Regions from separate parts of the Microbacterium sp. 05N427 genome, predicted to be linked through region 2. Evidence: predicted binding sites of a transcription regulator. Region 2 holds the regulator's gene; each other region holds the start of a gene.
The links. The regulator LexA, encoded in region 2, represses DNA repair genes until DNA is damaged. The targets are predictions, from matches to a motif close to TCGAACANNTGTTCGA.
Positions count from the first base shown of each region.

Region 1: AC1DG4_RS15510 (DmpA family aminopeptidase) is a predicted target of LexA. The motif match lies at 5,834-5,849, and genes of this name have one in related genera.
Region 3: AC1DG4_RS14580 (HNH endonuclease signature motif containing protein) is a predicted target of LexA. The motif match lies at 3,205-3,220, and genes of this name have one in related genera.

Region 1 is NZ_JBFTMT010000016.1:56,775-64,550, forward strand. Features, by position in the region: gene AC1DG4_RS15485 (RNB domain-containing ribonuclease) at 1-845, opposite strand, end outside; gene AC1DG4_RS15490 (isocitrate lyase/PEP mutase family protein) at 899-1,672, shown strand; gene AC1DG4_RS15495 (proline--tRNA ligase) at 1,743-3,497, shown strand; gene AC1DG4_RS15500 (TetR family transcriptional regulator) at 3,568-4,170, opposite strand; gene AC1DG4_RS15505 (APC family permease) at 4,229-5,719, opposite strand; gene AC1DG4_RS15510 (DmpA family aminopeptidase) at 5,867-7,027, shown strand; gene AC1DG4_RS15515 (pyridoxamine 5'-phosphate oxidase family protein) at 7,062-7,676, shown strand; gene AC1DG4_RS15520 (cupin domain-containing protein) at 7,673-7,776, shown strand, end outside.
Region 2 is NZ_JBFTMT010000007.1:306,361-314,136, forward strand. Features, by position in the region: gene metE (5-methyltetrahydropteroyltriglutamate--homocysteine S-methyltransferase) at 1-1,963, shown strand, start outside; gene lexA (transcriptional repressor LexA) at 2,111-2,797, opposite strand; gene AC1DG4_RS09585 (LysM peptidoglycan-binding domain-containing protein) at 3,119-3,475, shown strand; gene AC1DG4_RS09590 (histidinol-phosphate transaminase) at 3,546-4,631, shown strand; gene hisB (imidazoleglycerol-phosphate dehydratase HisB) at 4,628-5,248, shown strand; gene hisH (imidazole glycerol phosphate synthase subunit HisH) at 5,245-5,895, shown strand; gene priA (bifunctional 1-(5-phosphoribosyl)-5-((5-phosphoribosylamino)methylideneamino)imidazole-4-carboxamide isomerase/phosphoribosylanthranilate isomerase PriA) at 6,007-6,753, shown strand; gene AC1DG4_RS09610 (SseB family protein) at 6,737-7,552, shown strand; gene AC1DG4_RS09615 (DUF1844 domain-containing protein) at 7,593-7,776, opposite strand, start outside.
Region 3 is NZ_JBFTMT010000014.1:32,622-40,397, forward strand. Features, by position in the region: gene AC1DG4_RS14565 (phosphate/phosphite/phosphonate ABC transporter substrate-binding protein) at 190-1,116, opposite strand; gene AC1DG4_RS14570 (GntR family transcriptional regulator) at 1,291-2,037, shown strand; gene AC1DG4_RS14575 (EamA family transporter) at 2,129-3,013, opposite strand; gene AC1DG4_RS14580 (HNH endonuclease signature motif containing protein) at 3,286-4,569, shown strand; gene kynA (tryptophan 2,3-dioxygenase) at 4,741-5,601, shown strand; gene AC1DG4_RS14590 (amidohydrolase family protein) at 5,606-6,550, shown strand; gene AC1DG4_RS14595 (histidine phosphatase family protein) at 6,651-7,274, opposite strand; gene AC1DG4_RS14600 (DUF5684 domain-containing protein) at 7,279-7,674, opposite strand.

The sequences.
Region 1 (7,776 bases), on a different contig from region 2:
GCCTCGGTCTGCCGGCGGAAGGTGTCGAACGCGGCGTCGTCGGGCTGGGGCATGGTCCGCAGGATCCCGACTTTCGCCTGCAGCATGAGCTGCGCCGCGGCCATGCCGGTCATGAGCGACAGCTGCGCGTTCCAGTCCTCGATCGGCAGCGGCGTGCGGCGCTCGATCGCGTAGGTGCCGTCCTCCTTGCGCACGACCTCGTCGTCCGGCAGGTTTAGGCTCGCGCCACCGCGCTGCGCCTCCTGCGCCAGGCGCAGTCGCCCGACCTCTGGGAGGAGCGCGGCCGGGGTGTCTCTGCCGGCGTCGAGGTCCGCCTGGGCGGCGACGTAGTCCAGCTTCGCGCGAGAGCGGATCAGGGCGCGTTCGAGACGCGTGTCGGTGGCCGTTCCGGCCGCGTCCAGAGCGAAGGTCCACACGAGCGCGGGCCGGTCCTGATCCGGCAGCAGCGAGGCACGACCCTCACTGAGGACGGGCGGATGCAGCGGGATCGTCCCGTCCGCCGCGTACAGCGTCTCGCCGCGGGCGCGCGCCGCCTCGTCGAGCGCGCCGCCCGGCGTCACGAACGACGGGACATCCGCGATCGCATAACGGACGGTGTAGCCGGATCCGCTCCGCTCGATCTGGAAGGCCTGATCGAGATCCATGGATCCGGCCGGATCCAACGTGGCGAAGGCGATGTCGCGCAGGTCCAGCTCCGGCGCGGGCGCTGTGGCCGATGCAGCCTCTGCGAGAGCCTCGGGCGGGAACCCCGTTGGCGCATCGATCTCGGTGCGCAGTGCCGCGAGCGCGGTGGCGAGCTCGCTCTGTGCGGCGGACGGGGCGACGTGCGATCGGCGCTGCAGCATGGGTTCAGCCTAGGCCGACCCCGCGGTCGGAGCCGGGTATTAGCGTTGTGTCCATGACCACCTCTGCCGACAAGGCCCGCACCCTCGCCGCGCTGTACGCGGCCCCCGAGATCCTCCGCGTCGTGAACGTGTGGGACGTCGTCTCCGCCCGGGCGATCGCCGCCCTGCCCGAGACCACCGCCATCGCGACGGCGGGCCACTCCATCGCCTCCTCCTACGGCTACGCCGACGGCGCGATCCCGCGCGAGCTCATGCTCGACATGGTCGGCCGCATCGCGGCCGCGGTCGAGCTGCCGGTGACCGCAGACCTCGACGACGGCTACGGCGACCCGGGGGAGACCGTGCGTCTCGCGATCGGCGCGGGCGTCGTCGGCGCGAACGTCGAGGACCGGCTGCGTCCCCTCGCGGAAGCGACCGCCGACGTCGAGGCGATGATCCGGGCTGGCGAGGCCGAGGGAATGCCATTCGTGCTGAACGCGCGCACCGACGCGTTCGTCCGGGGCGGCGGTCGCCCCGTCGCCGAGTCCCTGGCCGATGCGATCGAGCGCGGCAGGGCCTTCCTGGACGCCGGCGCCACCTGCGTGTTCGTGCCGGGGATCCTGGACGCCGACACCACCCGCGCTCTGGTCGAGGGGATCGGACACGGCAAGGTCAGCGTCATCGGTCTGCCCGGGGCTCTCACCTCGACCGAGTACGAGGCGCTGGGCGTCGCCCGCATCTCCTACGGCCCGTTGCCGCAGCGCGTCGCTCTCACGGCGCTGCAGGACAACGCGGCGGAGATCTACGCCGGCGGCATCATCCCGGCGGGCACCCGCGCGCTCAACTGATCCGAACGGCCGATCGCCCCGCCTCTGCAGCGCGCACAGGCGGGGCGATCGCCGTCAGTACACTTGCCTGGTGGTCACACGTCTCTCGAACTTCTTCCTCCGCACGCTCCGCGAAGACCCGGCCGGCGCCGAGGTCGCGAGCCACAAGCTGCTGATCCGCGCCGGATACATCCGACCGCAGGCGTCGGGCATCTTCGCCTGGCTCCCGCTGGGCCTGCGCGTCAAGGCCCGCATCGAGAAGGTCGTCCGCGAGGAGATGGCCGCCGCGGGCGCACAGGAGGTGCACTTCCCGGCGCTCATGCCGCGTGAGGCATACGAGGCGTCAGGTCGCTGGGACGAGTACGGCGACCTGCTGTTCCGCCTGCAGGACCGCAAGGGCGGCGACTATCTGCTCGCGCCCACGCACGAGGAGGCGTTCACGCTGCTCGTGAAGGACCTGTACTCCTCGTACAAGGACCTGCCGCTGACGATCTACCAGATCCAGGACAAGTACCGCGACGAGGCCCGGCCCCGCGCCGGTCTCCTGCGCGGACGCGAGTTCACCATGAAGGACGCCTACTCCTTCGACGCCAGCGATGCCGGCCTCGACATCAGCTACCAGGCGCAGCGCGACGCCTACGAGCGCATCTTCCAGCGCCTCGGCCTGGAGTACGTCATCGTTCAGGCCGATGCCGGCGCCATGGGCGGGTCCCGCAGCGAGGAGTTCCTGCACCCGACGCCCGTCGGCGAGGACACCTTCGTGCGCTCCGAGGGCGGCTACGCGGCCAACGTCGAGGCGTACACGACCGCGATCCCCGAGACGGTTCCGTTCGCGGACGGCGCTCCCGTGATCTTCGACTCGCCGAACACGCCCACGATCGAGACGCTCGTGACGCACGCGAACGCGAACCTCGAGGGAGAGTTCACAGCGGCCGACACGCTGAAGAACGTCGTGCTCGCGCTCACGCATCTCGACGGCACGCGCGAACTCGTCGTCATCGGCATCCCCGGTGACCGCGAGGTCGACGAGAAGCGCGCAGAGGTCGCCTTCGCCCCGGCCGAGATCGAGCCGGCGACCCCCGACGACTTCGAGAAGCACCCGCTGCTGGTCAAGGGGTACATCGGTCCGTGGTCGCCCACCGGCGCGATCCTCGGCGAGGAGTCCGCAACCGGGATCCGCTACCTCCTCGACCCCCGCGTCGTCGAGGGCACGAGCTGGATCACCGGCGCGAACATCGACCAGAAGCACGCGCACTCCGTCATCGCGGGCCGCGACTTCTCGGCCGACGGCATCGTGGAGATCGCAAACGTGCGCGAAGGCGACCCCGCGCCCGACGGATCCGGTCCCGTGCATCTCGCGCGCGGCATGGAGATCGGCCACGTCTTCCAGCTCGGCCGTAAGTACGCCGACGCGCTCGGGCTCAAGGTGCTCGACGAGAACGGCAAGCTCGTGACCGTCACGATGGGCTCGTACGGCATCGGCGTGACCCGCATCCTCGCGATCATCGCCGAACTCAACAACGACGACAAGGGACTCATCTGGCCGGCCTCGGTCGCGCCGTTCGACGTGCATGTGGTGGCAGCCGGTCGCGACCAGGTCGCTTTCGACGTGGCGGCGGAGGCCGCGGCCCAGCTCGAGGCCGCGGGTCTCGACGTGCTCTACGACGACCGCCCCAAGGTCTCGCCCGGGGTCAAGTTCGGCGACGCCGAGCTCGTGGGTGTGCCGCGCGTGCTCGTGGCGGGCCGCGGCGCCGCCGACGGTCAGGTCGAGCTGTGGGACCGCCGCAGCGGCGAGCGCGACACCGTCTCGCTCGCCGAGGCTCTGCAGGCGCTCACGACGCGCTGACCGCCGCCCTCGCATCGCGAAGGCCCCAGAACCCGAAGAGGATTCTGGGGCCTTCGGCGTGCGTGGCGGGTCACTCGGTGGTGAACTCGCAGCCCAGCGCGAGCGACGCGTACGACAGGATGTTCGCGCGGCAGGTCGCCGCGCCGAGCTCGAGGCCGATCAGCGGATACAGGTCGTAAGCGTCCTCGAGCGCGACGATGTTGCGCGCGATCACGGTGAGCTCCGCCGCGGGCCGGAACGCGCCGAGTGCCGCCCCGATCTCGATCGTGGATCGGTACAGGCTCACCTGACGCTCGACGATCGAGCGATGCAGCGGACGGTACTGGGGCTGCTCGCGCAGCAGCGGGATGCTCTCGTAGGCCATGCGCAGATGGTCGCTGATCTCGTCGGGCACACCGGCTTCGACGAGCTTCGCGAGCCGTCGGATCGGATCCGGCTCCTGCTCCGCGATCACCCTGCGGTGCTCGTACATCTCCTCCAGGACGCCCTCGACGGTCGCGTACATGAGGTCGTCGAAGCTCGGGAAGTAGTAGAGCACGCTGCCGGCGCTCACCGACGCCTCGGCCGCGACAGCGCGCACGTTCGTCGCGTTCAAACCGCTCCGGCCTGCGACACGGCGGGTGGCCGAGATGAGCTCCGCGCGGCGAGCGCTGTGCTTGTGCGGTGCCGGCACGGCGACCCCTTCCTGCGAACTGTCGGAGCCGCCACGTCCGGATCCTGCAGCGGCGCGCTCAGCCCTCGTCGTCCACGACCACCGTGGTCAGCTCAGCATAGTGGCGCGGGTTGCGGGCCTTGAGTATGAAGCCGATCACGATCCCGGCCAAGAACAGCACGGGGGTCGGCGCCAGCAGCGCGATGTTGATCGGGCCCTCGACGCCCGAGACGAGGCTGAAGTTCGTCGCGATGAGGACCCATCCCACGATGAGGCCGATCGCTCCGAGCGCCGGTGCGACGAGCACACGCCAGACGCTGTGCCCTCGACGGTCGCGCAGGAAGAAGCCGACGACGGCGATCGCCGCGACCGCCTGCGCGAACACGAGGCCCGCCACACCCACCGAGTACACCGGCAGCGCGAAGCCGAGGAAGGGATCCGCACCGGTCGCGAGCGTGATCACGATCGCGGCGAGCGAGATGATGCTCATCACGAGGCTCGCGTGGTGGGGCGCCTGGGTCTTGATCTGCGTGCGGGCGAGCCAGGCGGGCAGCAGCCGCTCACGACCGATCGAGAACAGGTAGCGGGTGCAGGCGTTGTGGAACGCGAGCAGGCAGGCGAAGAAGCTGGTCACGATCAGGATGCGCATCGTGATCGACGCCCAGAGGCCGAGGTACTGCTCGCCGGCGTTGAACACCATGTCCTGGAACGTGTCCTCCTGCGCGAGCTTGAGCACGCCGTCCACGCCGAACGCGACCGTGAGGATCCAGAACGTGAAGGCGTAGAAGATCCCGAGGAACGCGATCGCGATGTACGTCGCCATCGGCACGGTGCGGGTGGGACGGATCGCCTCCTCGGTGTAGATCGCAGTGCTCTCGAAGCCGAGGTAGGCGCCGAAGCCGAACACGAACAGCGCGCCGCTGCCGGCGGCGAAGAACACGTTCTGCGGAGCGAACGCGGCGAACGAGATCGGCTCGGGGCCGCCCTGCGCGAGCACGCCGATCGCGAGGATCAGCAGGATCGCGACCTCGGCGGTGAGCAGCACCGCGAGAATCTTCGCCCCGACGTCGATCTTGCGATAGCCGAGGATGCCGACCGCGAGGAAGGCGATGAGGGCGTAGACCGTCCACGGCAGCTCGATCCCGAACAGTGCGGAGAACGTCATCTCGCCGAAGAAGCCGACGAAGCCGTAGAAGCAGATGCAGAGCGCCGCGTAGGAGAAGATCGTGACGAACACGATCCCGATCCCGATCGGCTTGCCGAGACCCTTCGCTCCGTAGATGTAGAACGCACCGGCGTTGCGGACATAGCGCGACATCGCGGTGAACCCCACGGCGAACAGCATCAGCACGATGCCCGAGGCGAGCATGGCTCCAGGCCCGCCGATCCCCGCGAGGCGGAAGTCGGTGGGGGCGGCGCTGGCGACGACCGTGAGCGGTGCCGCGGCGGAGATCACGAAGAACACGATCGCCCAGACGCCCAGCCTGCGGCGGGCGAGCGCGGTGCCGCCGGTGAGGGCGGCGTCGGCCGGCGCGGCGACCACGATATCGTCGGGGGAAGATCGGGGCATCATCGGCTCCTGGTTCGATCCGCCGTGCATCGGGACAGCAACGGCGCTTGAACAGTGATTCAAGAGCGTTAAGTCGATCATGTCAAGCAATCAGGAGTGATCTGTCGTAAACTTCTGAACACTCGTTCAAAGCAGATCGGAGACGTGATGACGTTGCATCCCACCTCACCGCAGCAGGAGGGACGCCCGCGCGCCCGCGATCTCGGCGTCGTCTTCGACGGCGAGCCCGGCGTGCGGGACGCGATCACGGACGTTCCAGGCCTCGAGGTCGGATTCACGACGCTGATCGCGGGGGAGGGCGCGCATGCGGTGCGCTCCGGGGTGACGGCGATCCTTCCGCGCGGGCGGGACGGCGTGGGCGATGCGTGCGCCGCAGCCGTGCACTCCTTCAACGGCAACGGCGAGCTGACCGGCCGCAGTTGGATCGACGAGTCCGGATCCGTCGCCCTGCCGATCGCGATCACGAACTCGCATGCCGTGGGGCCGGTGCACGCCGGCGTGGACGCCTGGCTCGCCGCGAATCGTCCTGACCTGGCGGCGCAGTGGCTGCTGCCGGTCGTCGGGGAGACGTGGGACGGCTACCTCAACGAGATCAACGGCGGCCACGTGCGACCGGAGCATGCGATCCAGGCGCTGGATGCGGCGACGGCGGGGCCGGTCGCGGAGGGGAACGTCGGCGGAGGCACCGGCATGAACTGCTACGGCTTCAAGGGCGGCACGGGCACGGCCTCCCGGGTCGTGCGCCACGGCGAGGACGAGTACGTGGTCGCCGCGCTCATCCAGGCGAATTTCGGCTCGAGGGCGCAGCTGCGCCTGGGCGGCATCCCGCTCGGGCAGCAGACCGCGGCGCCGAACCCGATGGACGACAGCGACTGGTTCGCTCAGGATCGGGCCGCGGGGCGCGCGGTGAGCGGTGCCGGATCCGCGATCGTCGTCATCGCGACGAACGCGCCGCTGCTGCCGGGGCAGTGCGCTGCGCTCGCCCGCCGCGGTGCGTTGGGCCTCGGGCGCAGCGGAACCGCGGGCAGCCACTTCTCCGGCGACATCGTGCTGGCGCTGTCGACGGCGAACTCCGGGGCGCTGAGCTCGGTGTTCCCGTCCGACGAGCGAGCCGAGTACGAGCAACTGCGCTTCGTGCCGTGGGGGCGGATGGATCCGTTCCTCACGGCGGCGGTGCAGGCGGTCGACGAGGCGGTGTGGAACGCCCTCGTCGCAGCGGAGGACATGATCGGCCGCGACGGCCATGAGAGCTTCGCGCTCCCGCACGACGAGATCCGTGCGGCCGCGGCTCGGATCGCGGGGCGCTGACCCCCCGGCGGGCGAGGTCCTGCAGGATGGGGACATGGACACCACGCCCGCTGTCTGGCTGCGCGAACGCCCCTCGCTCACGGGATCCCCTCCCGCGCTGCATCCCGATTCCGTGCCGGACGATCCGCTTGCGCTGTTCCTGAACTGGATCACGGCGGCGGCGGAGGCGGGCGTCGCAGAGCCGCATGCGGCGACCCTGGCGACGGTCGACGCCGACGGCATCCCGGACGCGCGCACGCTCATCCTCAAGGACGTCGACGAGCGCGGCTGGGCGTTCGCGGGCACGCGCTCGTCCGCCAAGGGCCGGCAGCTCGCGGCGAATCCCGCGGCCGCGCTGAACTTCTGGTGGCAGCCGGTGCTGCGCGCGGTGCGGGTGCGCGGGGTGGTGGTCGAGGCCCCCGCCGACGAGAGCGCCGCCGACCTCGCGGCGCGTTCGGCGACTGCGCGCGCCGGCGTCGCCGACGGCGACTGGGTGCTCTGGCGGATCGTGCCGAGCTGGATCGAGTTCTGGCAGGGCGCGACGGACCGCAGGCACACCCGCATCGTGTATACCCGGGAGGGGGATCGCTGGTTCCGGTCCTGGAGCGGCGGCGACGCAAAGGGCGGCGGCGACGCGACGCGCGCCGGCACGGAGGAGGAGAGCGGATGAGCGACTACGAGATCACGAGCATCGGGAGCCCCGACGAGTGGCGGGCCTTCCACGGCGGGTTCGACGAGACGCGATCGCGCGACGGCCGGCGCGTCGTCGA
Region 2 (7,776 bases):
GAAGTGGTTCGACACGAACTACCACTACCTCGTGCCCGAGATCGGACCGGACACCGTGTTCTCACTGTCCAGCGACCGCGTCGTGCGCCAAGTGCAGGAGGCGGCGGAGGCCGGCTTCCGCACGCGCCCGGTGCTCGTCGGACCCGTCACCTTCCTCGCCCTCGCCAAGGCCGCCGACGAGGCGCCGGAGGGCTTCGACCCGCTGTCGCGGCTGGACGACCTCGTCGCGGTCTACGCCGAGGTGCTCGGTGCGCTCAAGGCCGCCGGCGCCGAGTGGGTGCAGCTCGATGAGCCGGCGCTCGTGAGCGAGTCGCTGCCGGCCTCGGTGGCTGCGCTCGGCGCGGCCGCGGAGCGCGCATACGCGGTCCTCGGCGGTCTCGCGGAGCGCCCGGCGATCTTCGTCGCGGCCCCGTATGCGGCTCTCGACGCGAACCTCGCCGTCCTCGCCGCCGCTCCGATCGAGGCGATCGGCCTCGACCTCGTGCGCGGCACCGTCCCCGCGTCCGTCCCGGGTCTTGCCGACAAGGTGCTCGTCGGCGGCGTGATCGACGGTCACAACATCTGGCGCGGCGACCTCTCCGCGGCCTTCGACACCCTCGAGGCGCTGCGCGGCCTCGGCGCCGCCGGCGTTGCCGCGGCGACCTCGACCTCGCTGCAGCACCTGCCGCACGACGTCGAGGACGAGACGAAGCTCGACGCCCGCCTGCTGGACTGGCTCGCCTTCGCCGACCAGAAGGTCGCCCAGGTCACGACCCTTGCCAAGGGTCTCGCCGAGGGGCGTTCCGCGATCGTCGCCGAGCTCGACGCCGCCTCCGCCTCCTTGGCGGACAGGCTCAGCGCTCCCGGCGTCCGCGTGGACGCCGTCCGGGCGCGCACCTCTGCGCTGACCGAGGCCGACTTCGACCGCGGCGACTACGAGGCCCGCGTGGCCGCGCAGTCGATCGCACTCGACCTGCCGGCGCTGCCGCTCACCACGATCGGATCCTTCCCGCAGACGGGCGAGATCCGTCGCGCTCGTGCGCAGTTCACCAAGGGCGAGATCACGGCGGACGAGTACGACGGCTTCCTCCGTGAGGAGATCGGCCGGGTCGTGACGCTGCAGGAGGAGCTGGGCCTCGACGTTCTCGTGCACGGCGAGCCCGAGCGCAACGACATGGTGCAGTACTTCGCCGAGAACCTCGACGGCTTCGACGTCACCGAGAACGGCTGGGTGCAGTCCTACGGATCCCGCGCCACGCGCCCGTCGATCCTCTGGGGCGACGTGTCGCGCCCGGCGCCGATCACGGTCGCCTGGTCGGAGTACGCGCAGTCCCTCACCGCGAAGCCGATGAAGGGCATGCTGACCGGCCCGGTCACGATCCTCGCCTGGTCGTTCGTCCGTGACGACCAGCCGCTCGCCGAGACCGCGAACCAGGTCGCCCTCGCGCTGCGCGACGAGATCGCAGACCTGGAGGCCGCCGGAATCGGCGTCATCCAGGTCGACGAGCCGGCGCTGCGCGAGCTGCTCCCGCTCAAGAAGGCCGACCAGCCGGCATACCTGGACTGGTCCGTCGCGTCGTTCCGCCTCTCCACCGCGGGAGCGGAGACCGCCACGCAGGTGCACACGCACCTCTGCTACTCCGAGTTCGGCGTCGTGATCGACGCGATCCGGGCGCTCGATGCGGACGTCACCTCGATCGAGGCCGCCCGCAGCCGCATGGAGGTCGTGACGGACATCGCTGCGGCCGGCTTCGACCACGGCATCGGCCCCGGCGTGTACGACATCCACTCGCCGCGTGTGCCGGACACGTCCGAGGTCGAGGCGCTCCTGCGCCGCGCCGTCGAGGAGATCCCGACGCGTCAGCTCTGGGTCAACCCGGACTGCGGCCTGAAGACCCGCGGCTACGAGGAGACCAACGCCTCGCTGCGCAACATCGTCGAGGCCACCCGCCGCGTCCGTGAGGACGTGTCGGTCGCCGTCTGAGCGGCCCGCGCACGGCGTCGTACTTCATCGAGGCCCCCTCGCAGCACCGAGGCCCCCTCCCAGATCCGGATCTGGGAGGGGGCCCCGGTGCGCAGAGGGGGCCTCGACGTTTGTGGTGCGTGGTGTGCGTGGTGCGGCGGGCGCGGATCAGACCGCGCGCAGCACCGCCACGATCTTGCCGAGCACCGTGGCGTCGTCGCCCAGGATCGGCTCGAAAGCGCTGTTGCGGGGGAGCAGCCACACGTGGCCGTCACGGCGGCGGAACGTCTTGACGGTGGCTTCGCCGTCGAGCATGGCGGCGACGATCTCGCCGTTCTCCGCGGTGCCCTGTGAGCGCACGACCACCCAGTCGCCGTCGCAGATGGCGGCATCGATCATGGATTCGCCGGAGACCTTCAGCATGAACAGGTCGCCCTTGCCGACGAGCTGACGGGGGAGGGGGAAGATCTCCTCGACCTGCTGCTCCGCCGTGATCGGCACTCCGGCGGCGATCCGGCCCACGAGGGGCACGAGCGCGGCGTCGCCGACCGAGGGACCGGTGTCGGCGGGGTTCTCGGTGGAGAGGCCGGGCAGGTCGATGAGGACCTCCATGGCGCGGGTCTTGCCGGCGTCGCGGCGCAGGTAGCCGCTGAGCTCGAGCTGGCCGAGCTGATGCGTCACGCTGCTGAGGGACTTGAGACCCACGGCGTCGCCGATCTCGCGCATGCTCGGCGGGTATCCGTACCGGGCGATCGAGGTCTGGATGACCTCGAGGATCGCCATCTGCTTCGCACTGAGGCTCTTGCGGCGCCGCGTCCGCGGGGCCTCGGAGCCGAGGTTCGCACCGTCGCTCATGCCATCTCCTTCGTGTGCATCGGGCCCTCGCGGATCCGGGAATCGGCATGGATTCGCGGGCGGCGATTCGAATGTCGGTGGTCCGTGATGGGGTCTTCGTATCGAAACCGTATCCGAGATCGGGGCGGAATCGATAGATCTGTTCGAGCGTGTCGGTGAATCATCGGAACCGATATTCGAAGAACGCTTGACAGATGTTCGAACTCGAAAGTAGTTTCGGTACGTAGGTTCGCCTCTCCAGAGGCCCGGATTCGAAGATCCTCCACACAGGATCCCGATCCGGGGAGAGGCGGACCGACACACACACTGAGGAGAAGCACCATGAGCAGCATCACCTTCGCCGGTCCGGTTCTCGCCACGCGACTGCGGATCACCGCACGCGGTCGGCGCGTGCTCGCCGCGCTGGTCGCGCTCCCGGTGGCTGCGGCGATCGCGTTCGCGGTGCTGAGCGGCGGATCCGCGCTCGCCTCCGGGGAGCAGACCACGGGCAACACCTTCGCGACCGTCACCGTGCAGCCCGGCGACACGCTGTGGTCGATCGCGGGTGAGGTCGCGCCGAACGCCGACCCGCGCGACGTCGTCGCCAAGATCTCGCAGCTGAACCTCGTCGACGGCGGCGTGATCGAGGTCGGGCAGCACCTGGCCATCCCGGCGGAGTACGGCTCGACCGGACGCTGATCCCGTACTTTGACGTCAACCTGCTGTCATGCGACGTCAACCGCACAGCTCGGCCGCTTAGCATGGCAGGGTGACTGTCTCGCTCGACGACTTACCCCTTCGTGACGACCTCCGCGGGCTGCGTCCCTACGGCGCGCCGCAGGCGCCGCTGCCCGTGGCGCTGAATGTGAACGAGAACACGCATCCGGTTCCCGAGCAGGTCGCGAGCGACATCCTCGACGACATCGCGGTCGCGCTGCGCGACGTCAACCGCTACCCGGACCGCGAGTTCACCGAGCTCCGCGAGGCGTTCGCCGGCTACCTCGGCCACGACCTCGTGGCCGCGAACATCTGGGCGGGCAACGGATCCAACGAGGTGCTCCAGCACATCCTGCAGGCCTTCGCCGGTCCCGGGCGCACCGTGTTCGGATTCGCGCCGACCTATTCGATGTACCCTCTGCTCGCCCAGGGCACGGGCGCGACCTGGATCGCCGGCGTTCGGCACCCGGACTACGAGCTGACGGTCGACGAGGCGGTCGCGCAGGTCCGGGAGCACGATCCGGACGTGATCCTGCTGTGCGCGCCGAACAACCCCACCGGCACCCCGCTGCCGATCGACGTGATCGAGGCGGTCTACGAGGCCGCGCGAGGCATCGTGATCGTCGATGAGGCGTACCAGGAGTTCGCCCCGAAGGATTCGCCGACGGCGCTGACGCTGCTCGAAGGCCGGCCGCGGCTCGCTGTCTCCCGCACCATGAGCAAGGCCTTCGCCTTCGCCGGAGCGCGGGTCGGCTATCTCGCCGCGGACCCGGCGTTCATCGATGCGTTGCGTCTGGTGCGCCTGCCGTATCACCTGAGCGCGCTCACCCAGGCGGCTGCGGTCGCGGCACTGCGGAATGCTCCCATCATGCTCGCGATGGTCGACGAGATCGTCGCACAGCGCGATCGGATCTCCGCCACGCTCGAAGCTCTCGGGTACGCGCCGCACCCGTCCTGGTCCAACTTCGTGCTGTTCGGCGGTGTCGCCGATCCCGCGGCGACCTGGCGCGCCCTCTACGACAAGGGGGTGCTGATCCGCGATGTCGGCATCCCGCACCACCTGCGCGTCACGGCAGGCACCGAGGCCGAGACCACCTCATTCCTGGACGCCCTCGCCTCGATAGGATCGGCCTCATGACCGCTGAGACCCCCGCTGCGGCCCGGACCGCGCGCCGTACACGTTCCACGTCCGAGTCGACGATCGAGCTCGACCTCGACCTCGACGGCACGGGTCAGAGCCACATCGATACCTCGGTCCCGTTCTTCGACCACCTGCTGACGGCGTTCGCGAAGCACTCGCTGACCGACCTCACCGTGCGCGCCTCGGGCGACACCCACATCGACGCGCACCACACGGTGGAGGACGTGGCGATCGTGCTCGGGCAGGCGATCCGCGAGGCGCTCGGCGACAAGAGCGGAATCTCACGCTACGGCGACGCGCTGGTCCCGCTGGACGAGGCGCTCGTGCAGGCGGTCGTCGACATCTCCGGTCGTCCCTACCTCGTGCACGAGGGCGAGCCGGCCGGCTACGAGCACCACCTCATCGGCGGGCACTTCACCGGATCCCTCGTGCGTCACGTCTTCGAGGCGATCGCGTACAACGCCGCCCTGACCGTGCACGTGCGCGTGATCAGTGGTCGCGACCCGCACCACATCGCAGAGGCCGAGTTCAAGGCTTTCGCGCGTGCGTTCCGTCAGGCCAAGGCTCTGGACCCCCTGGTGGTCGGCGTGCCCTCCACCAAGGGCGCGCTGTGAGCGAGGGGGCGGAGGGTCGTCGTCCGACCGTCGCGGTCTTCGACTACGGATCCGGCAATGTGCACTCCGCGGTGAAGGCGCTGATCCGCGCCGGCGCCGATGCTCAGCTCACCGGCGATCGCGTGGCCGCGCTCGAGGCCGACGGCCTCGTGGTACCAGGGGTCGGCGCGTTCGCGGCCGTCCGTGAGGCACTGGCCGCGCATGGCGGGGATGAGATCATCGAGCGGCGCCTGGCCGGCGGTCGTCCCGTGCTGGGCATCTGCGTGGGCATGCAGGTCCTGTTCGCGGGCGGGGTCGAGCGTGGCGCCGAGGTCGACGGGCTCGGCGAGTGGCCCGGCATCGTCACCGAGCTCGATGCACCGGTCCTGCCGCACATGGGCTGGAACACCGTGGAGCCCGACCCTGGCAGCGTGCTGTTCCGGGGGATCGAGCACGAGCGCTTCTACTTCGTGCACTCCTTCGCCGCGCAGACGTGGGAGCTCGAAGTCATGCCGCCGTTCCCGGCGCCGCACCTCACCTGGGCCGAGCACGGCTCGCGCTTCCTCGCCGCGGTCGAGAACGGCCCGCTCTCCGCAACCCAGTTCCACCCGGAGAAGTCCGGCGAGGCCGGCATCCAGCTCCTCCGGAACTGGATCTCCACCCTCTGATCCGTCCCCGTCGTGTGACGGTGGGGGATTGGTGCCCCGCCCGCACGCGGACTACTCTCTTCTCTCGTGCCGTGCCCGAAGCGCGCGGTGCATCGTGACCCGAAGGACGACATGAACGAGTTCGCACAGGCCCCCTCTCTGACCCTCCTTCCGGCGGTCGATGTCGCCGGCGGCCAGGCCGTCCGCCTGACCCAGGGCGAGGCGGGAAGCGAGACCAGCTACGGCGATCCGATGGACGCCGCCGCCGAGTGGGTGGATCAGGGAGCGGAGTGGATCCACCTGGTCGATCTCGACGCCGCCTTCGGCCGCGGCAGCAACACAGCCATCCTGCGCCGTGTGATCAAACAGTTCCGCAGCGTCAACGTCGAGCTGTCCGGAGGGATCCGCGACGACGCGAGCCTCGAGGCGGCGCTGGAGTCCGGTGCCACCCGCATCAACCTCGGCACCGCGGCACTCGAGAACCCCGAGTGGGCGGCTGACGTCATCGCCCGCTACGGCGACGCCGTGGCGGTGGGCCTGGACGTGCGCGGCACGACCCTCGCCGCCCGTGGCTGGACCAAGGAGGGCGGCGACCTCTGGACGGTCCTCGACCGCCTCGAGGACGCCGGCTGCAGCCGCTATGTCGTCACCGACGTCACCAAGGACGGCACACTCAAGGGCCCGAACCTCGACCTGCTCCGCGAGATCACCGCGCGCACCCCGAAGCCCGTCGTGGCGTCGGGAGGCATCGCGAACCTCGATGACATCGCCGCGCTCCGCGAGCTCGTGCCGCTCGGCGTCGAGGGCGCGATCGTCGGCAAGGCGCTGTACGCCGGCGCGTTCACCCTGGCCGAGGCGCTGGATGTCGCCGGATCCTGACCACGCCTCGTCCGGGTCCTGCGATCACGACCACGGCGCGCAGAGCAGCACGGGCGACTCCGCGGGGGTTCCCTGGGCGGGTCGCTCCTTCCAGGAGAACACCCGAGCGAGCGACGACGGATCCGCGGATCCTGCCCTCTGGGACGCGCTGACGCGCTTCCGCGCCGGTGACGGTTCGCAGGCCGAGGTCGTGGACGCGTTCCGCGCGGCGCGCGTGCTCGTGCCGCTCGTCGCGGAGAAGGGCGACGAGGGCGTTGCACCGTCCGGACTGACGGCGGACAAGACGCAGGAGCTCTCGCTCGTCACGGTGGCCGCGCCCGACGGGCGCACCGTGCAGCCGGCGTTCACGAGCGTCGACACCATGCGCGCCTGGGATCCGATCGCGCGTCCGATCCCCGTCGAGGCCGCGCGCGTGGCCCTGTCCGCCTCGTCGGGCGATGCAGAGCTGATCGTCGTGGATCCCGGATCCGCGACCGAGTTCGTCCTGCGCCGCCCCGCGGTGTGGGCGATCGCGCAGGGGCATCGCTGGGAGCCGAGCTTCCTCTCGCCGGAGGTCTATGCGGGCCTTCTGGAGAGCGTCGGCAGCGAGCTCGCCGTGATCGACATCGCCGTATCCGCCGGCGATCCGGACGCGCGCCTGCGCGGCCCGGAGCTCGTGGTCACGCTCGAGCTCGTAGAGGGGCTGGACCGGGAGACGCTCGACGCGGTGCTCGCCCGCCTCGCGCAGCGCTGGGCCGCCGATGACCGCATCGCGGTGCTCGTCGACTCGCTCACCGTGCGCCTCCGCGCGAGCGCCTGAGGCCCCGCCGGCGCTGAGCGCCGCCGGGGCGATCCTGGTCTCAGTTGACCGGTCCGGTCCACTTCTCGCCGGGACCCTGCCCGATCGGGTCGGGGATGACGGAGGCCTCGCGGAAGGCGAGCTGCACGGAGCGCAGGCCGTCGCGCAGGGAGCGCGCGTGCATGTCGCTGATCTCGGGGGCGGCGGCGGTGATGAGGCCGGCCAGGGCGTTGATGAGCTTGCGC
Region 3 (7,776 bases), on a different contig from region 2:
CGAGACGAAGGGCGCCGCACCCGCTCAGGAACCGGGGGCAACCGGTCCCTGAGCGAGGAGCGCAGCGACGAGACGAAGGGCGCCGCACCCGCTCAGGAACCGGGGGCAACCGGTCCCTGAGCGAGCCGAAGGCGAGACGAAGGGCGCCGCACCCGCTCAATGACCCCGATGAGGACGTGATCGGTCAGATCACTTCTTGCACTGATCGGCCTTGGTCTTGTCGCAGATGTCGCGGATGATGTCGTAGTACTTGTCGTCGACCGGCTTGGTCGCGTAGAAGGTCGCCTTGAACGCGTCGCTGTCCGCGTTCTTGACGCCCGCCTTCACGATGTCGTCGATCGTGATCTCCTTGAGCGCGGAGACGACCTTGTCGCTGGTCTCCTTCGGCAGCGCCGAGGAGTAGACCAGCGGGGCGCCGGGCACCATCGTCTTGTCGACGACCGTGACCTTGTCGCTCTTGGCGACCTCGGAGTCCTCGGCGAAGCCCGCCTCGCACTCCTTGCCCTCGCCGACCTTCTGCACGCTCACGTCGTGCTTGCCCGCGAACACCGGGGTGACGCCGGTCTTGGCGTCGATGCCGTCCTTGAGCAGGTTGTAGCTCGGGAACAGGTAGCCCGAGGTCGACGACGGGTCGACGAAGCAGACCTTCTTGCCCTTGAAGTCCTTGATCGAGGAGATCGAGGATCCCTTCGGCACGATCGCCTCGGAGTAGTAGCCCGGCTCCTGACCCTGCTTGGTGACGATGGAGGAGATCGGGGTGAGCTTGGCGCCGGCGTTGGTGGCGGTGATGTACGTGAAGCCGGAGAACGAGGCGACGTCGACCTTGCCGGCGACGGCGGCCTCGATGAGGGCGGCGTAGTCGGTCGACTCGTGGTACTCGACCTTCTTGCCGGTCTCCTTGGCGAGGTAGTCCATGAGCGGCTGGTAGTTGGTCTGGGTGTCGACCGAGTCGGGCACGACACCGAAGACGAGGGTGTTCGCGTCGACGGCGTAGCCGCCGTTCGCGGCGGCGGGCGCATCGGTGCCGGTGGCGGCACCGGCAGCGCCGGAACACGCGGCGAGGCCGAGGGCGAGCACGGCGGCGCCGGCCGCGACAGTGAGAGCGCGAAGCTTCATGAGGACCTTTCGGGTTTCAGGTGCGGAGGGAATCCTCGAAGACTCTCTCAAGCCCGCGGTCGAGATGTATACCTACCTCGGCACTGTTCCCCGACTGTTTACCCGTGATTCGCCTGAATGAACACCTAAGGAACGAGGGTGCGCCCGAGCGTGGCGACGAAGTAGTATGCCTATGTGCCCGAGGTTGTCTACACCCAGATCGCCGACGAACTGCGCGCCAGGATCACGGCGGGCCGGCTGCGTCCGGGAGACGCGGTACCGACCGAAGCGGAGCTCGCGGAACGCTGGAGCACGTCGCGCGGCCCCATCCGCAACGCCCTCGCCACCCTCCGCGCCGAGGGCCTCATCGAAACCGCCCGCGGACGGCCTGCGCGCGTCGTGGAGCGTAAGGCCACCCAGGCGGTCGACGTGTCCGTGCCGTTCACCCGCTGGGCCCGCGAGCTGGGCGCCCGCCCCGGTGCGCGCACCCAGGAGCTGAGCCTGCGCCGCGCGGGAACCGAGAAGGCGCAGGCTCTCGGGGTGGATCCCGACGACACGATCGTGAGCGTCGTCCGGCTGCGCTTCCTCGACGACCGCCCCACGATGCTGGAGCGGCTGTTCTACACCGAGGAGGTGGGCCGCCTGCTGTTCGCCATCGACACCGACGCGATCTCGATCACCGACTTCCTGGGCTCGCAGGGGCACCCCATCGTGGGCCTGCAGCACGAGATCGACGCGGTCGCCGCCGACGAGCAGGACGCGACGCTGCTGCAGGTGCCGCAGGGCACCCCGATCCTGCGCCTCAGCCGTACCTCGCGGGGCGCCGACGGCCGCATCTTCGAGGCCAGCGAGGACCGCTACCTCTCCAGCATCGTGCGCTTCACCGTCTCCGGATCCGGCATCTCCCCCGACGGCCAGTACCTCCGCGCCGTGGGCGGCTGAGAGCGGTCGCGGATCCGGTCCCTGAGTCAGCTCGACCCCAGGCCGGTCGCGGTCCCGGTCCCTGAGCTTGTCGAAGGGCCCGCCACGCCCCTCACACCGCGAGCAGTACGATCCCGGCGACGACGACCGCCGCGGCGCCGATCCGCCAGGCCGGGCGGCCTTCGCGCAGCACGAAGGCGCCGAAGAGGCTGACCAGCACCACGCTCACCTCGCGCAGCGGTGCGACGAGCGCGACAGGCGCGATCCTGATCGCCTGCAGCACGAGGATGTACGACAACGGCGAGAGGATCCCGAAGGCCAGGATGCGGCGCCACTCGGTGCGCCACAGCGCCGCGGCGGCCGGCCACCGGCGGCGCATCGCGGCGGAGTAGTACACCGCCTGCATGCCGGCGGTGCCGACCATGAAAGCGACCGGGGAGAGCGAGAACGAGCGCACGACGAACGCGTCCCAGATCGTGTAGAGCGCGATCGCGATGCCGGTGAGCACGCCGAACAGCAGTCCAGGGTCGATCCGTCGGCGGTCGCCAGCCCCGGCGTCGAGACGCACGACCCCCGCCCGATCCACGAAGCCGATCGCGACGATCCCGACGATGACGACCGCCACCCCGACGAGCGCGAGCGGTGTGGGACGCTCCCCGAACAGCAGCATCGCGATGATGACCGACAGGAACGGCCCCGTGCCGCGCGCGGTCGCGTAGACCGTGGACAGATTGCCGACGCGATACCCGTGCTGCAGCACCGCCATGTAGACCACGTGGAGCACGCTCGAGACGAGCACGCCGAGGGCGAAGCCGCCGATGTCGTCGGTTCCGAGGCCGCCGGTGAACGGCACCACTCCGGCCCAGAGGACCGTGCTCGCGACGGCGCCCCACCAGAGGAAAGGGAGACCGGCGCGGCTGATACCGTGCGCGAGCACGTTCCAGCCCGCGTGCGCGACAGCGGCGGAGAAGACCAGGACGAATGCGAGAAGAGACATGGGAACCTTCGGTCCGCCGCGGGCGCGACGGACGTGGTTCCTCCAGGCTTTTGTCCGTTCAGATGACGCCCGACCCACGAAGGCCCGACGTGGCGCCGCTCGGACCAGTCGGGCGAACCCCGGAACCCTAGGCGCTGTCGAATCCCAGCCTAGCCGCGCGGTCGAACCCCGTGGATCCGCTCTTCGATCCGTCAAACACATGTGCGATACTAGTTGTCCACAGATCCTGACTTTGCCCACTCAATGTCGGTGCTATGTTCTAGGCTGAAGGCATGGAAATCGCTCCCGACCACACGCTCCGCCGCAGCGCGGCGCTGGTCGCGGAGTGCGCCGAGATCGACAGCCAGATCGCCCGGCTGCACGCCAGGAAGGCGGAGAGACTCGCCGAGCGAGTACGGCTGCTTCTCGATGAGATCCGACCAGGTCAGGACGGGTTCGAGCAGGCCGAACGCTCGATGATCAGCGAGTTCTCCGCGGGGCTGCGGATCACCGCCTACGCCGCGGCGAAACAGCTCGCCAACGCGCACACTCTGCAGGAGCGTCTCCCGGGCACGCGTGAAGCCCTCGCCGCCGGTGCGCTCACGCTGGCGCACGCCGACGTGATCGTGGAGGCTGCCCGCGACCTGCCCGCCGGGGACGACGCCGTGGCGGCGGCCTACGAGACGGCGGTCGTCCCTTACGCGTCCGCCGAGACGCGCGCCCGCACGAAGGCCTTCGCCGAGAGCGTCGTCGCCGCGCTCGCGCCCGCGACCGTGCAGGAGCAGCACGACCGCGCACAGGACGAGCGGGTCGTCACGGTGACCGACGAGGGACGCGGACAGGCGACCCTGCACGTCACCGGCCCCGCCGTGCTCATCCACTCCGCCTACGACCTGGTCACCCAGGAGGGGCGCGCGATCCTCCGCGCGGCGAAGCAGGACGGCGCGGCCCCCGATGCGCTGGGCGACGCGCGGTCGCTGGATCAGGTGCGCTGCGACCGGACCCTGCTGCGGCTGCTCACCGGCCGCATCGACGACGACGCCGACATCCTCGACAGCATCCGGCCCACCGTGCAGGTCACCGTCAGCGCCGCGACCCTCGCCGGCATCGACGACCGCCTGGCCGAACTCGACGGGCACGGACCGATCGACGCCGCCTCCGCGCGCAGCATCGCCGCATCCGCCGCGGCCTGGCGGCGCCTGCATCTGGACGACGCGGGGATGATCGCCCGCACCACGGCCTATCAGCCCACCGACGCGATGAGACGACATCTCCGGGCTCGCGATCGAACCTGCCGCTTCCCGGGTTGCCGTAGACCCGCGCGCAGATGCGAGATCGATCACACCTATGACTACGCCCGTGGCGGGCCCACCGCGATCACGAACCTCGCGTGCCTCTGCGCCACCCATCACGCCCTCAAACACCCCGACGTCGACCCGAGATGGCGCTGGACCGCCCGGCAGCACCGAGGCGGGACCATCGTCTGGACCACCCCTGCCGGCGTCGAATACTCGGACACACCGCCGCCTCGCGTGATGTTCGTGGAGGAGGACTCCGTCTCCGCATCGGCCGCGTGAACACGGAGAGCGCGCGAGCGGGACCCCGGTTCACATGCTCGTCTACACGCTCGCCGCCCCGAGGACAAGTCCAGCGAGGTGAATCACCGGGCGGAGCGATGGCACCGATCACAGACGCTTCCGAAGCGCCGATGAAATACTGGACATGTTCAACGACAAGGAGGTCGCCCCGTGCCGGATAACACGACCGAGAACGAGCGTGCGCTCGAAGAGGGCATCGTCACCGATCTGAAGGATCGCATGACCTATGGGTCGTACCTCGACCTGGATCGGCTCCTCAGCGCGCAGCACCCGGTCAGCGTGCCGCAGCACCACGACGAGATGCTGTTCATCATCCAGCACCAGACGACCGAACTGTGGCTCAAGCTCGTGCTGCATGAGCTCGGCACCGCGCGCGACCGGCTCGCCGAGGACGACCTGCGTTCGGCCCTCAAGCACATGGCACGGGTGAAGCACATCCAGGAGGTGCTCACGCAGCAGTGGTCGGTGCTCGCGACGCTCACCCCCACGGAGTACGCGCAGTTCCGCGGCGACCTCGGCAACTCCTCGGGTTTCCAGTCCGTGCAGTACCGCGCCGTCGAGTTCGCGCTCGGCAACAAGAACGAGCGGATGCTGAGCGTGTTCCGCTCCCATCCCGAGAACCTGGCGATGCTCACGGCGGAGCTCGAGCGGCCGACCCTGTACGACGAGTTCCTGCGGTTCGCCGCGCGCCGCGGCCTGCCGATCCCTGCGGAGATCCTCGACCGCGACGTGCGCCAGCCCTACCGGATGCACGATTCGCTCGTGCCCGTGCTCACCCGGATCTACGAGAACCCCCATGACCACTGGGACCTGTACGAGGCGTGCGAGGAGCTCGTCGACGTCGAGGACAACTTCCAGTTCTGGCGCTTCCGGCACCTGCGCACCGTCACCAGGACGATCGGACGCAAGATCGGCACGGGCGGATCCAGCGGCGTCGACTTCCTGCAGCGCGCCCTCGATCTGACGTTCTTCCCCGAGCTGTACGCGGTGCGCACCGAGATCGGGCAGTGACGGCGTGAGCGTGGCGGACGGCACGGTGATCGGCGGGTTCACGGACCATCACGTGCATCTGCAGCTCGTGGATCCGGCCGCTCTCGGGGTGGCATTCGTCGGAGTCCCCGACGGCGCAGGGATGCTCGGCCGCGTGCTGGATCTCGGATCCGCTCCCGCGGCGATCGCGGCCCTCGCCGCACACCCGCCCGGCGGCGTCGCGATCTCCTTCTCCGGCGCGTTCCTGACCCCGATCGGCGGGTACCCCTCCGACCGGAACTGGGCGCCCGCGGGATCCTTCCGCGAGATCGCCGACGCCGAGGCCGCGGAGGCCACCGTCGCCGAGATGAAGGCCGCAGGAGCATCGGTCATCAAGGTCGCCAGCAACAGCACGGCTGGCCCCGTGTTCGGCGACGACCTGCTCCAGGCGATCGTGCGCATCGCCGATCGCCACGGCCTGCCCGTGGTCGCCCACGCGGAGGGCCCCGGCGAGGCGCAGCGCATGCCGCGACTCGGCGTCAGGGCGCTCGCGCACACCCCGTTCACCGAGCGGCTGAGCGATGCCGAGGTCTCCGCCCAGGCAGGCCGGATCGCGTGGATCTCCACCCTCGCGATCCACGAGGGCGAGGCCCGAGCGATCGCGCTGGACAACCTGCGCCGCTTCCACGCGCACGGCGGGACGGTCCGCTACGGGACCGACCTCGGCAACGGCGACCAGCCGGCCGGCCTCAACTCCGCCGAGGTCGAGGCCCTGCGCGAGGCCGGCGTGCGCGGGGCCGCACTGATCCGCGCTCTCGTCCCGGTCGCCGCGACCGCCGAGCGCCGGTTCCTGTTGCCCGCACGCGACGCGGATCCGTTCGACCTGGAACCCGTTCCGCACCCGCACGGGACGACGCGAGCGCACGGACGCGGCCACGCATCCGGATCGACGAGGCCCGCGCATCTGACCTCCCCGGAGAGCGCGCGGTAAGCACGAGCCGCCGCCCGGACGTCGCGTCAGGCGCGGATCAGCGGCCGCCGCCCAGACGTCGCGTCACGCGAACGTCAGACAAGCATCGAACAAGCCGTCGTCAGACCGCGCCCAGGTCGATCCCGCCTGCGGCCGGTTCCGCGTAGGAGACCTCGCGCCACACGTCGCCGACGCGCTCGAACGAGGTGACGCTGGACAGGGCGCACCGACGCGTCCGCGGGTCGTGCCGCAACGGCAGCCCCGCGACCGACAGGTGCGTGATCCAGATCGGCGCCTGGTGCGAGACGAACACCACGTCGCCGCCGTCGGCCTCGTGCCACGCCTCGTCCATAGCGTCGCGCATGCGCGCGGCGACCGAGGAGTACGGCTCGCCCCAGCTCGGCACCGCGGGACGACGCAAGTGCCGCCAGTTCCACGGATTCATCAGGGCTCGACGCATCTGCGTGCCTTCGAACACATTCCACGGCTCGATGATCCGCTCGTCCAGCACCGGACTGAGCCCGAAGGCGGCGGTGAACGGCTCGGCCGATTCCTGCGTGCGCTCGAGTGGCGAGCACCGCAGCGCGGACACCGGACGGTCCATCGCCGCGACGTGGTCGGCGGCGGCCTGCGCCATCCGCCGACCCGCGTCGCTCAGGTGGTATCCGGGCAGCCGTCCGTAAAGGATCCGCCCCGGGTTGAAGACCTCGCCGTGGCGGACGAGGTGAAGACGCTCCGCCGCCATCCGATCAGACGCGGCGGTACTGGGCGGAACCGAACCCGATGATGAAGTACCCGATGAAGGAGAACAGCCAGAGCAGGAAGAACGAGAACACCCCGCCCTTGCCGAAGTTCTTGCCGAGCTTCACCGCGACGATGATGGACATCACGATGTTTACGATCGGGATCAGATAGAGAAGCACGAACCAGCCGCTCATGCCGGCGATCTTGATCAGGAAGATCAGGTTGACGATCGGAATGAGCGCGAGCCAGCCCGCGTGGCCCGCCTTGGTGAAGACCTTCCACAGCGCGATCACGACGATCACGTAGAAGATCAGCGCGAAGACGCTGGTCGTGCCGGAGAACAGCGCCGCGTATACGTTGCTGGCGGCGTCGGTCGGGTCTTCGGTGGGGAGGATATGCATGTGAAGCGCCTTCCAGGAATCGGTCGAGGGGTGGTGCTGCCGCGAGTCTAGTGAGCCTCGCCCGCTCACCACGAGGCGTTCCGCGCGTCCCCGTAGAATGGA